Regions from separate parts of the Nocardia iowensis genome, predicted to be linked through region 2. Evidence: riboswitches for the same ligand, from Rfam matches in the RefSeq annotation. Region 2 holds a riboswitch; the other holds the start of a gene.
What was found. Region 2 has a riboswitch for S-adenosylmethionine ahead of KV110_RS05850 (bifunctional o-acetylhomoserine/o-acetylserine sulfhydrylase). Riboswitches for the same ligand answer to the same signal wherever they lie in the genome.
Positions count from the first base shown of each region.

Region 1: linked by a shared signal. The riboswitch ahead of KV110_RS39165 (rhodanese-like domain-containing protein) and the one ahead of KV110_RS05850 (bifunctional o-acetylhomoserine/o-acetylserine sulfhydrylase) in region 2 are both predicted to bind S-adenosylmethionine.

Region 1 is NZ_CP078145.1:8,476,610-8,480,446, reverse strand. Features, by position in the region: gene KV110_RS39175 (FAD-dependent oxidoreductase) at 1-512, opposite strand, end outside; gene KV110_RS39170 (Rv0361 family membrane protein) at 860-1,306, shown strand; SAM riboswitch class IV at 1,370-1,486, shown strand; gene KV110_RS39165 (rhodanese-like domain-containing protein) at 1,501-1,917, shown strand; gene KV110_RS39160 (O-succinylhomoserine sulfhydrylase) at 1,970-3,184, shown strand; gene fgd (glucose-6-phosphate dehydrogenase (coenzyme-F420)) at 3,258-3,837, opposite strand, start outside.
Region 2 is NZ_CP078145.1:1,306,927-1,310,763, forward strand. Features, by position in the region: gene metX (homoserine O-acetyltransferase MetX) at 1-933, opposite strand, end outside; gene KV110_RS05850 (bifunctional o-acetylhomoserine/o-acetylserine sulfhydrylase) at 972-2,318, opposite strand; SAM riboswitch class IV at 2,412-2,522, opposite strand; gene KV110_RS05855 (TetR family transcriptional regulator) at 2,564-3,286, opposite strand; gene KV110_RS05860 (MFS transporter) at 3,420-3,837, shown strand, end outside.

The DNA of each region.
Region 1 (3,837 bases), 1.8 Mb from region 2:
CCGGTCTTGGCCAGCACCCGCGCCACATCGAGTGCGACGTTGCCGACGCCGAGCACGGCGACCTTCTCCGCGTCCAGCGGCCAGGTGCGCGGGACGTCCGGGTGACCGTCGTACCAGGACACGAAGTCCGCGGCGCCGTAGGAGCCGTCCAGGCCGATGCCAGGGATGCCAAGCGCGCGGTCGGCGTTGGCGCCGGTGGAGAAGATGACCGCGTCGTAGAACGTGCGCAGATCATCGAGGGTGATGTCGGTGCCGTAGTCGATGTTGCCGAGCAGGCGCACCTGCGGCTTGTCGAGGACCTTGTGCAGGGCGGTGATGATGCCCTTGATGCGCGGATGGTCCGGCGCGACGCCGTAGCGGATCAGCCCGAACGGCGCGGGCATGCGCTCGAACAGGTCGATGCTCACCTCGGCATCGGACTTCATCAAGGCGTCGGCGGCGTAGATCCCGGCCGGTCCGGCGCCAACGATCGCGATGCGGAGCGGGCGGCTCGCTGCATTCTGTTCGGTCATCTTTTACGCGCACCCTTATGGTCGAGAACAATTACGGCGTCTTCCTTAGCCTAGGCTAAGTTACGCGCTGGCTGGTTGCACCTGTCGATGCGGACACTGAGGGTGTCGGCTCGTGGCCACCCCAGTCGCGGCTATGACAGCAGGCCGCAGTCCCGCGATTCTATCGGTGACGACGCGGACGGCCCTCGGCGGTGCGCGAACTGAGTGGATGCCACCCGGCCCGTTCTGTCCGGGTTACCCGACCCGGCGAGGCTGATCCTCGCGTTGTCGAGCGCACTTCACCGCGTACTGCCGTGCGGGGCGGGGGCGATCGCCGGATAACCCTGCCGACCAGGGATCATCGTCGTATGAGCGATCAGCAGTCACCCGCGGAAGACGAAGTCATCGTGGTCGATCAGACCGACAAGCGTTCGGTGGCGCCGTTCGTCGCGGCCGCCGTGCTCGCGGTGATCGTGCTCGTCGCGATCACCATCGGCGGGGTGCTGTCGCCCGCTGAGAAAAATGTCACAGAATCGGACAAGATCGCCGCCGCGGTGCGCAACTTCGTCGACGGCTCCAACAGCACTGAGATGGTGCCTCCACCAGGCACGGGATGCCCGGGCTTCGATCCGAAACGATCCCCGCTGGCGGGTCGGTCCGGCGCCGGAAAGACCGTGGAAATCACGAAACTCGTCGATCCGATGGTCGATGGCGACCGGGCGAAGGCCACGGTCACTACCAAGGTCGACGGCGACGAGTCGACCGCGACCTGGAATCTGACCCGGTCCGGCGACAAATGGCTGGTCTGTAATTGAGCATTCTCATACCGTGAGCAGCCGTTTGACAGGGTGACCCTTGTCCAGGCAATCTCAGCAGAAGGTCATGAGAACCAGTGTCAAGCCCCGGCAATACTGGTCGGCAACCCTCCTCCGCGGTGGGGTGCTCCGGGTGACGACCTGGCCGTGCGTCAAACCCGAGCGCGGCAAGTGCGGATTCTAGGAGGGTCCATATGAGTTATGCCGGTGACATCACCCCGCAGCAGGCCTGGGAATTGTTGCGGGACAACCCGGAAGCCGTTCTGGTCGATGTGCGTACCGAGGCCGAGTGGAAGTTCGTCGGCGTGCCCGACACCAGTTCGATCGAGCGCCCCACGGTGCTGATCGAGTGGGTCGACACCACCGGGACGCGCAACAGCGAGTTCACCGAGCAGCTGGTCACGGCGCTCGACGGACACAATCCGGACGCCCCGGTGATCTTCCTGTGTCGGTCCGGGCAGCGCTCCATCGGCGCGGCGATCGCCGCGACGCAGGCCGGGTTCGCCACCTCCTACAACGTGCTCGAGGGCTTCGAAGGCCCGGTCGACGAGCACGGGCACCGCGGCGGCAGTGGCTGGCGTGCCCTCGGCTTGCCCTGGCGGCAGTCATGAACTGCTGTCTGATCAACGCGTTGTCGCGGAGCTCTGTCGTCGGGAGGCAGTCGTGATCACCGGTGGTGCGTTCGACAAGCCGCTGCCCGACGGCGTCGGTCCCGCGACGCTCGGCGTGCGAGGAGGGTTGCGGCGCTCCGGTTTCGAGGAAACCAGCGAGGCGCTGTACCTGACGTCCGGTTTCGTCTACGAGAGTGCGGAGGCCGCCGAGGCCGCGTTCACCGGCGACGTCGAGCATTTCGTCTACTCCCGCTACGGCAACCCGACGGTCGCCATGTTCGAGGAGCGGATGCGGCTGCTCGACGGTGCCGAAGCGTGTTTCGCGACCGCGAGCGGAATGTCCGCGGTATTCACCGCTTTGGGCGCGCTGCTCGGCGCCGGTGATCGACTTGTGGCCGCGCGCAGCCTGTTCGGGTCCTGCTTCGTGGTGTGCAACGAGATCCTGCCGCGCTGGGGAGTGGAGACCGTCTTCGTCGACGGCGAGGATCTGGGCCAGTGGGAGCAGGCACTGTCCGTGCCCACCAAGGCGGTGTTCTTCGAGACACCGGCCAATCCCATGCAGACCCTCGTCGACGTGCGCCGGGTCACCGAGCTCGCGCACGCCGCGGGCGCGAAAGTGGTGCTGGACAACGTCTTTGCCACACCGCTGCTGCAGCGGGGCTTCGAACTCGGCGCCGACGTGGTCGTCTACTCGGGCACCAAGCACATCGACGGCCAGGGTCGGGTGCTCGGCGGGGCCATCCTCGGCGAGAAGGACTACATCGAGGGTCCGGTGAAAACCCTGATGCGCCATACCGGTCCGGCGCTCAGCCCGTTCAATGCGTGGACCCTGCTCAAGGGCTTGGAGACAATGCCGCTGCGGGTGCGTCATTCGACCGAGTCCGCGCTGCGCATCGCCCGCTACCTGGAGACCAACAAGGCCGTCAGCTGGGTGAAATACCCCTTCCTGGAATCACATCCGCAACACGGCCTGGCCACCAGCCAGATGAGCGCGGGCGGCACCGTGGTCACCTTCGAACTGAACGCGCCCGCGCACGAAGCCAAGAAGCGCGCGTTCGAAGTCCTCAACCGCCTCCGCATCGTCGACATCTCCAACAACCTCGGCGATGCCAAGTCCCTGATCACCCACCCCGCCACCACAACCCACCGCGCGATGGGCCCGGAAGGCCGCGCCACCATCGGCCTCACCGACGGCGTAGTCCGCATCTCGGTAGGCCTGGAGGACGTCGAAGATCTCCTCGCCGACCTCGACCGCGCGCTGAGTTAGCACCCCACAGAAGACTCCACACGTTTCACAGCGGGTTGATGGTCCTGTGAAACGTGTGGACCGTCTGTGAAGTTCAGGCCAGGGCGCGCAGGCGGGGGGCGAGGTCGCGCTGGAACAGGTCGAGGAAGCGACGCTGGTCGTGGCCGGGGGCGTGGAAGACCAGGTGGTTGAGGCCGGCGTCGAGGTAGGGCTTGATGAGGTCGACGGCCTGGTCGGGGTCGCTGGCGACGATCCAGCGCTTGGCGATCTGTTCGATCGGCAGTGCGTCGGCGGCGGCTTCCATCTCGATCGGGTCGGTGATGCTGTGCTTCTGTTCCGGAGTCAGGCTCAGCGGTGCCCAGAAGCGCGTGTTCTCCAGGGCCAGTTCGGGATCGGTGTCGTAGGAGATCTTGATTTCGATCATCCGATCGATGTCGTCGACGGTGCGGCCTGCCTTGGCGGCGCCCTCGGCGACTGCGGGCATCAGTTTCTCGGTGTAGAGCTCCATGCCCTTGCCGGAGGTGCAGATGAAGCCGTCACCCGCACGTCCCGCGTAGCGTGCGACGAGCGGACCGCCTGCGGCCACGTAGACCGGGATGCCGCCCTTGGGCACGTCGTAGATGGACGCGCCGACGGTGTTGTAGTACTCGCCGCTGAAGTCGACGCGGTCACCG
Region 2 (3,837 bases):
GTCGACGCCGCCGACCACGCACGGCACCGGTGTCGCGGCGAGCGCGGCCCGCACTCCGCCGCGCCCTCGGCCGATGTCGTGCCGGTTCATCGCCTCGGTCAGCAGCACGTAGGTGGCCGGATCGAAACGGCTGCAAAGCTTTTCGGCCTGGTGGTCCAGGTAGCTCTGCACCGCGTACCGGCCGCCGCGCCACGGATCCTCCGCGCCCTGCGCGCTGTTCTCGAAGCGATGATCGAGCTCGTCCTCGGTGCGATAGGTCAGGTGCGCGATGCGCCGGGCGATGCCCATGCCGGTCATCGGGGCCCGGTCGGTGTCGTGGTAATCGCCGCCCTGCCAGTCCGGATCGGCCTTGATCGCCGCGATCTGGGTGGTCTGGGTGCCGATCTGGTCGGCGGTGGCGCGGGCGCCGACGGCGAGCACCAGCGCCGAGCCGACCCGGTCCGGCATGCCGACCATCCACTCCAGCACCCGCATGCCGCCCATCGACCCGCCGACCACGGCGGCCAGCCGCTCGATGCCGAGCAGGTCCATCAGCGCGGCCTCGGCGGCCACCTGATCGCGGATGGAGATCTCCGGAAACCGTGCACCCCAAGGCTTTCCGTCGGGCGCGAGGGTCGACGGCCCGGTGCTGCCCTTGCAGCCGCCGAGCACGTTCGTCGCGATCACACACCACTCGTCGGTGTCGAGCGGACAGCCGGGTCCGACCATGCCGTCCCACCACCCCGGCAGCGGATGGATGTCATCGGGGTGGCCGACCACGTGTGAGTCGCCGGTCAGCGCGTGCTCGACCAGCACCACATTGTCCAACGTGGGGGAGAGCTCTCCCCAGCGCTGCACGGCGAGGTGGACCTGCGGGATGACCGCGCCGCTCTCCAACTGCACGTCACCGATCGGGATGATGCCGAGCCGCCCGTCCGGGGGCGGCAGGGCCACCCCGGACGAACGGGCGTGACTCGGTTCGCTACTCACCTTCACGTCGCCGCCGCCGCGAAACCGGCACGCAGATCGGCGAGGATGTCATCGATTCCCTCGATGCCCACCGCAAGGCGGACCAGGCCCGGAGTGACGCCCGCGACGAGTTGCTCGTCCGGCGTCAGCTGCGAATGTGTGGTCGACGCGGGGTGAATCACGAGGGAGCGCACATCACCGATGTTAGCCACATGGCTGTGCAGGACTAATCCGTCCACGAACTTCTTGCCCGCGTCGACGCCGCCACGCAGCTCGAAGGCCACGATCGCGCCCGCGCCCTTCGGTGCGAGTCGCTGCCCGCGTTCGTACCACGGCGACGACGGCAGGCCCGCGTAGCTGACCGATTCCACGTCCGGGTGGGTGGTCAGGAATTCGGCCACCGCCTTGGCATTGGCGACGTGCCGCTCGACCCGCAGGCTCAGCGTCTCGATGCCCTGGCTGATCAGGAACGCGTTGAACGGCGACACCGCGGAGCCCAGGTCGCGCAGCAGTTGCACGCGCGCCTTGAGCGCGAAGGCGGGTGCGCCGAGGTCGGCGAACACCGCGCCGTGGTAGCTCGGGTCCGGGGTGGTGAAGCCGGGGAAGCGCGGCTGTCCCTGCGCATCGGTCACGGTCCAGTCGAAATTGCCGCCGTCGACGATCACCCCGGCCACCGCCGAGCCGTGCCCGCCGAGGTATTTGGTCGCCGAGTGCACGACGATGTCGGCACCGTGCGCCAGCGGCTGGATCAGGTACGGGGTCGCGACGGTGTTGTCCACGATCAGCGGCAGCCCGGCCTCGTGCGCGACGGCGGCGATGCCGGGGATGTCGAAGATGGCGCTGCTCGGGTTGGCGATGGTCTCGCCGTAGAACGCCTTGGTGTTCGGCCGGATCGCGGCGCGCCACTGTTCCAGGTCGTCGGGGTCGTCGACAAAGGACACCTCGATGCCGAGCTTGGGCAACGAGTAGTGGAAGAGGTTGTAGGTGCCGCCGTAGAGGTGCGGGCTGGACACGATGTGATCGCCGGCCGCGGCCAGGTTCAGGATCGCGAAGGTCTCCGCGGCCTGGCCCGAGGCCAGCAGCAGCGCGGCGACACCGCCTTCGAGCGCGGCGACCCGCTGCTCCACCACGTCCTGGGTGGGATTCGTGATCCGGGTGTAGATATTGCCCGGCTCGGCGAGCCCGAACAGCGCCGCGGCGTGCTCGGTGTCGCGGAAGGCGTACGAGGTGGTCTGGTAGATGGGCAGGGCCCTGGCACCGGTGCTGCTGTCGGGTGCCTGTCCCGCGTGGACCTGCTTGGTCTCGAAAGACCACTGGGCCGGATCGGCCGCGAGGATGGGGTCGGCCGCGGGCAGAGTGGAGTCACTCATGTGGTTTTGCTCCAAAGAAAAGGTTGTTCGCCAGAACTAACGGGTCATCGGGATGTGGGCGAAGGACAACAACACATTTCGGGAACCTCCTGGAAAGCGCGCTTGCTCTCGACCTTCGAGAGCCCGGTCATCACCCGGAGCACCCCACCGCTGCTGGAGGGTTGCCGACCAGCGAGCCGGGGCTTGGCGCTGGCACTCATGACCTGACGGGCATCATAACCGGCGGTCGGTCGCCTGCCGAAATCTCATCCGTTTTCGGTAGTCAGCCCCACGCAGCAGACGCGCATGAACTCGTCGAATGTCGAGACGAAGGTCTGGCGTCCGGCCGCGGCCGCCGCCGTGAGGTCGTCGTCGAACAGGGCGTCCGAGCGTTCCATGCCGAGATGTCCGACCAGCTGCCAGACGCCGAGGATCAAGCGCACCGGCAGGGCGTCCGGCTCGGTGCCGAGCCGTTCGGCGAGCACTTCGGCGATCGCAGTGTTCTGCCGGTCGGCGTGCTCGAGACTGCGCGCGCTGACCGCCTGGCTACTGCGCAGGATCCGCTGCATCTGCTGGAACTGCTGGAAGGACACGGGTGCCTCGGTCGGGGCGAGCGCGGCCTTGTCGATGACCCGCAGGAACGCTTCGCGTAGCGATGCCAGCTCGTTGCCGGTGATCGGCAGGCCGCGCAGTGCCTCGGCAACGGCGATGCTGAAGTCCCGGATCGGACCGAGGACGATGTCTTCCTTGCTGTCGAAGTACCGGTTGATGGTGCGGGGCGAGACGTCGGCGGCGTTGGCGATCTGTTCGACCGTCGTCGCGTCGAATCCCTGTGTGTCACAGAGGTTCAGGCCGACCTCGATGATCCGCAGTCTGGTCTGCTGCTTCTTGCGTTCACGCAGGCCGGGGGGTGGTCCCGCAGGTGTCGATGCGCTCGCAGGGTTCTCCGCTGCGGCACTCGCGCCCGTAGGCGTCGGTGACTCGAGCATGGCCATCACCCTAGCGCAACCCCACGTTTACTGTCGCCAAGCGCCAAATGTCGTAGAGCGACATTTTGCGCTTGACGACAAATGTCGCGAGATGTCAGGATGGCGACTTGTGTCGGATGAAGAGGAGAAAAAGGTGACCGAGACTGCGAAAGCGGCAGACGCTCCTGGAAAACAGGGCGGTTCGGCCCGCTGGTTCGCCCTGGCGGTGATCGCGTTGGCCCAGCTCATGGTGGTTCTCGACGCCACCATCGTGACCATCTCGCTGCCGTTCGCGCAGCATGACCTCGGGATCAGCGAGGGCAACAAGCAGTGGATGCTGACGGCGTACACACTGATCTTCGGCGGCCTCCTGCTGCTCGGCGGCCGACTGGCCGACTACCTCGGGCGACGGCGGATCTTCGTCATCGGCCTGATCGGTTTCGCCGCCGCGTCGGCACTTGCCGGTCTCGCGCAGAACGGTGCGGAGATGTTCGCCGGGCGTGCGCTACAAGGCGCGTTCGCGGCGTTGCTCGCCCCAGCGGCGCTGTCGCTGCTGTCGGTGACCTTCACCG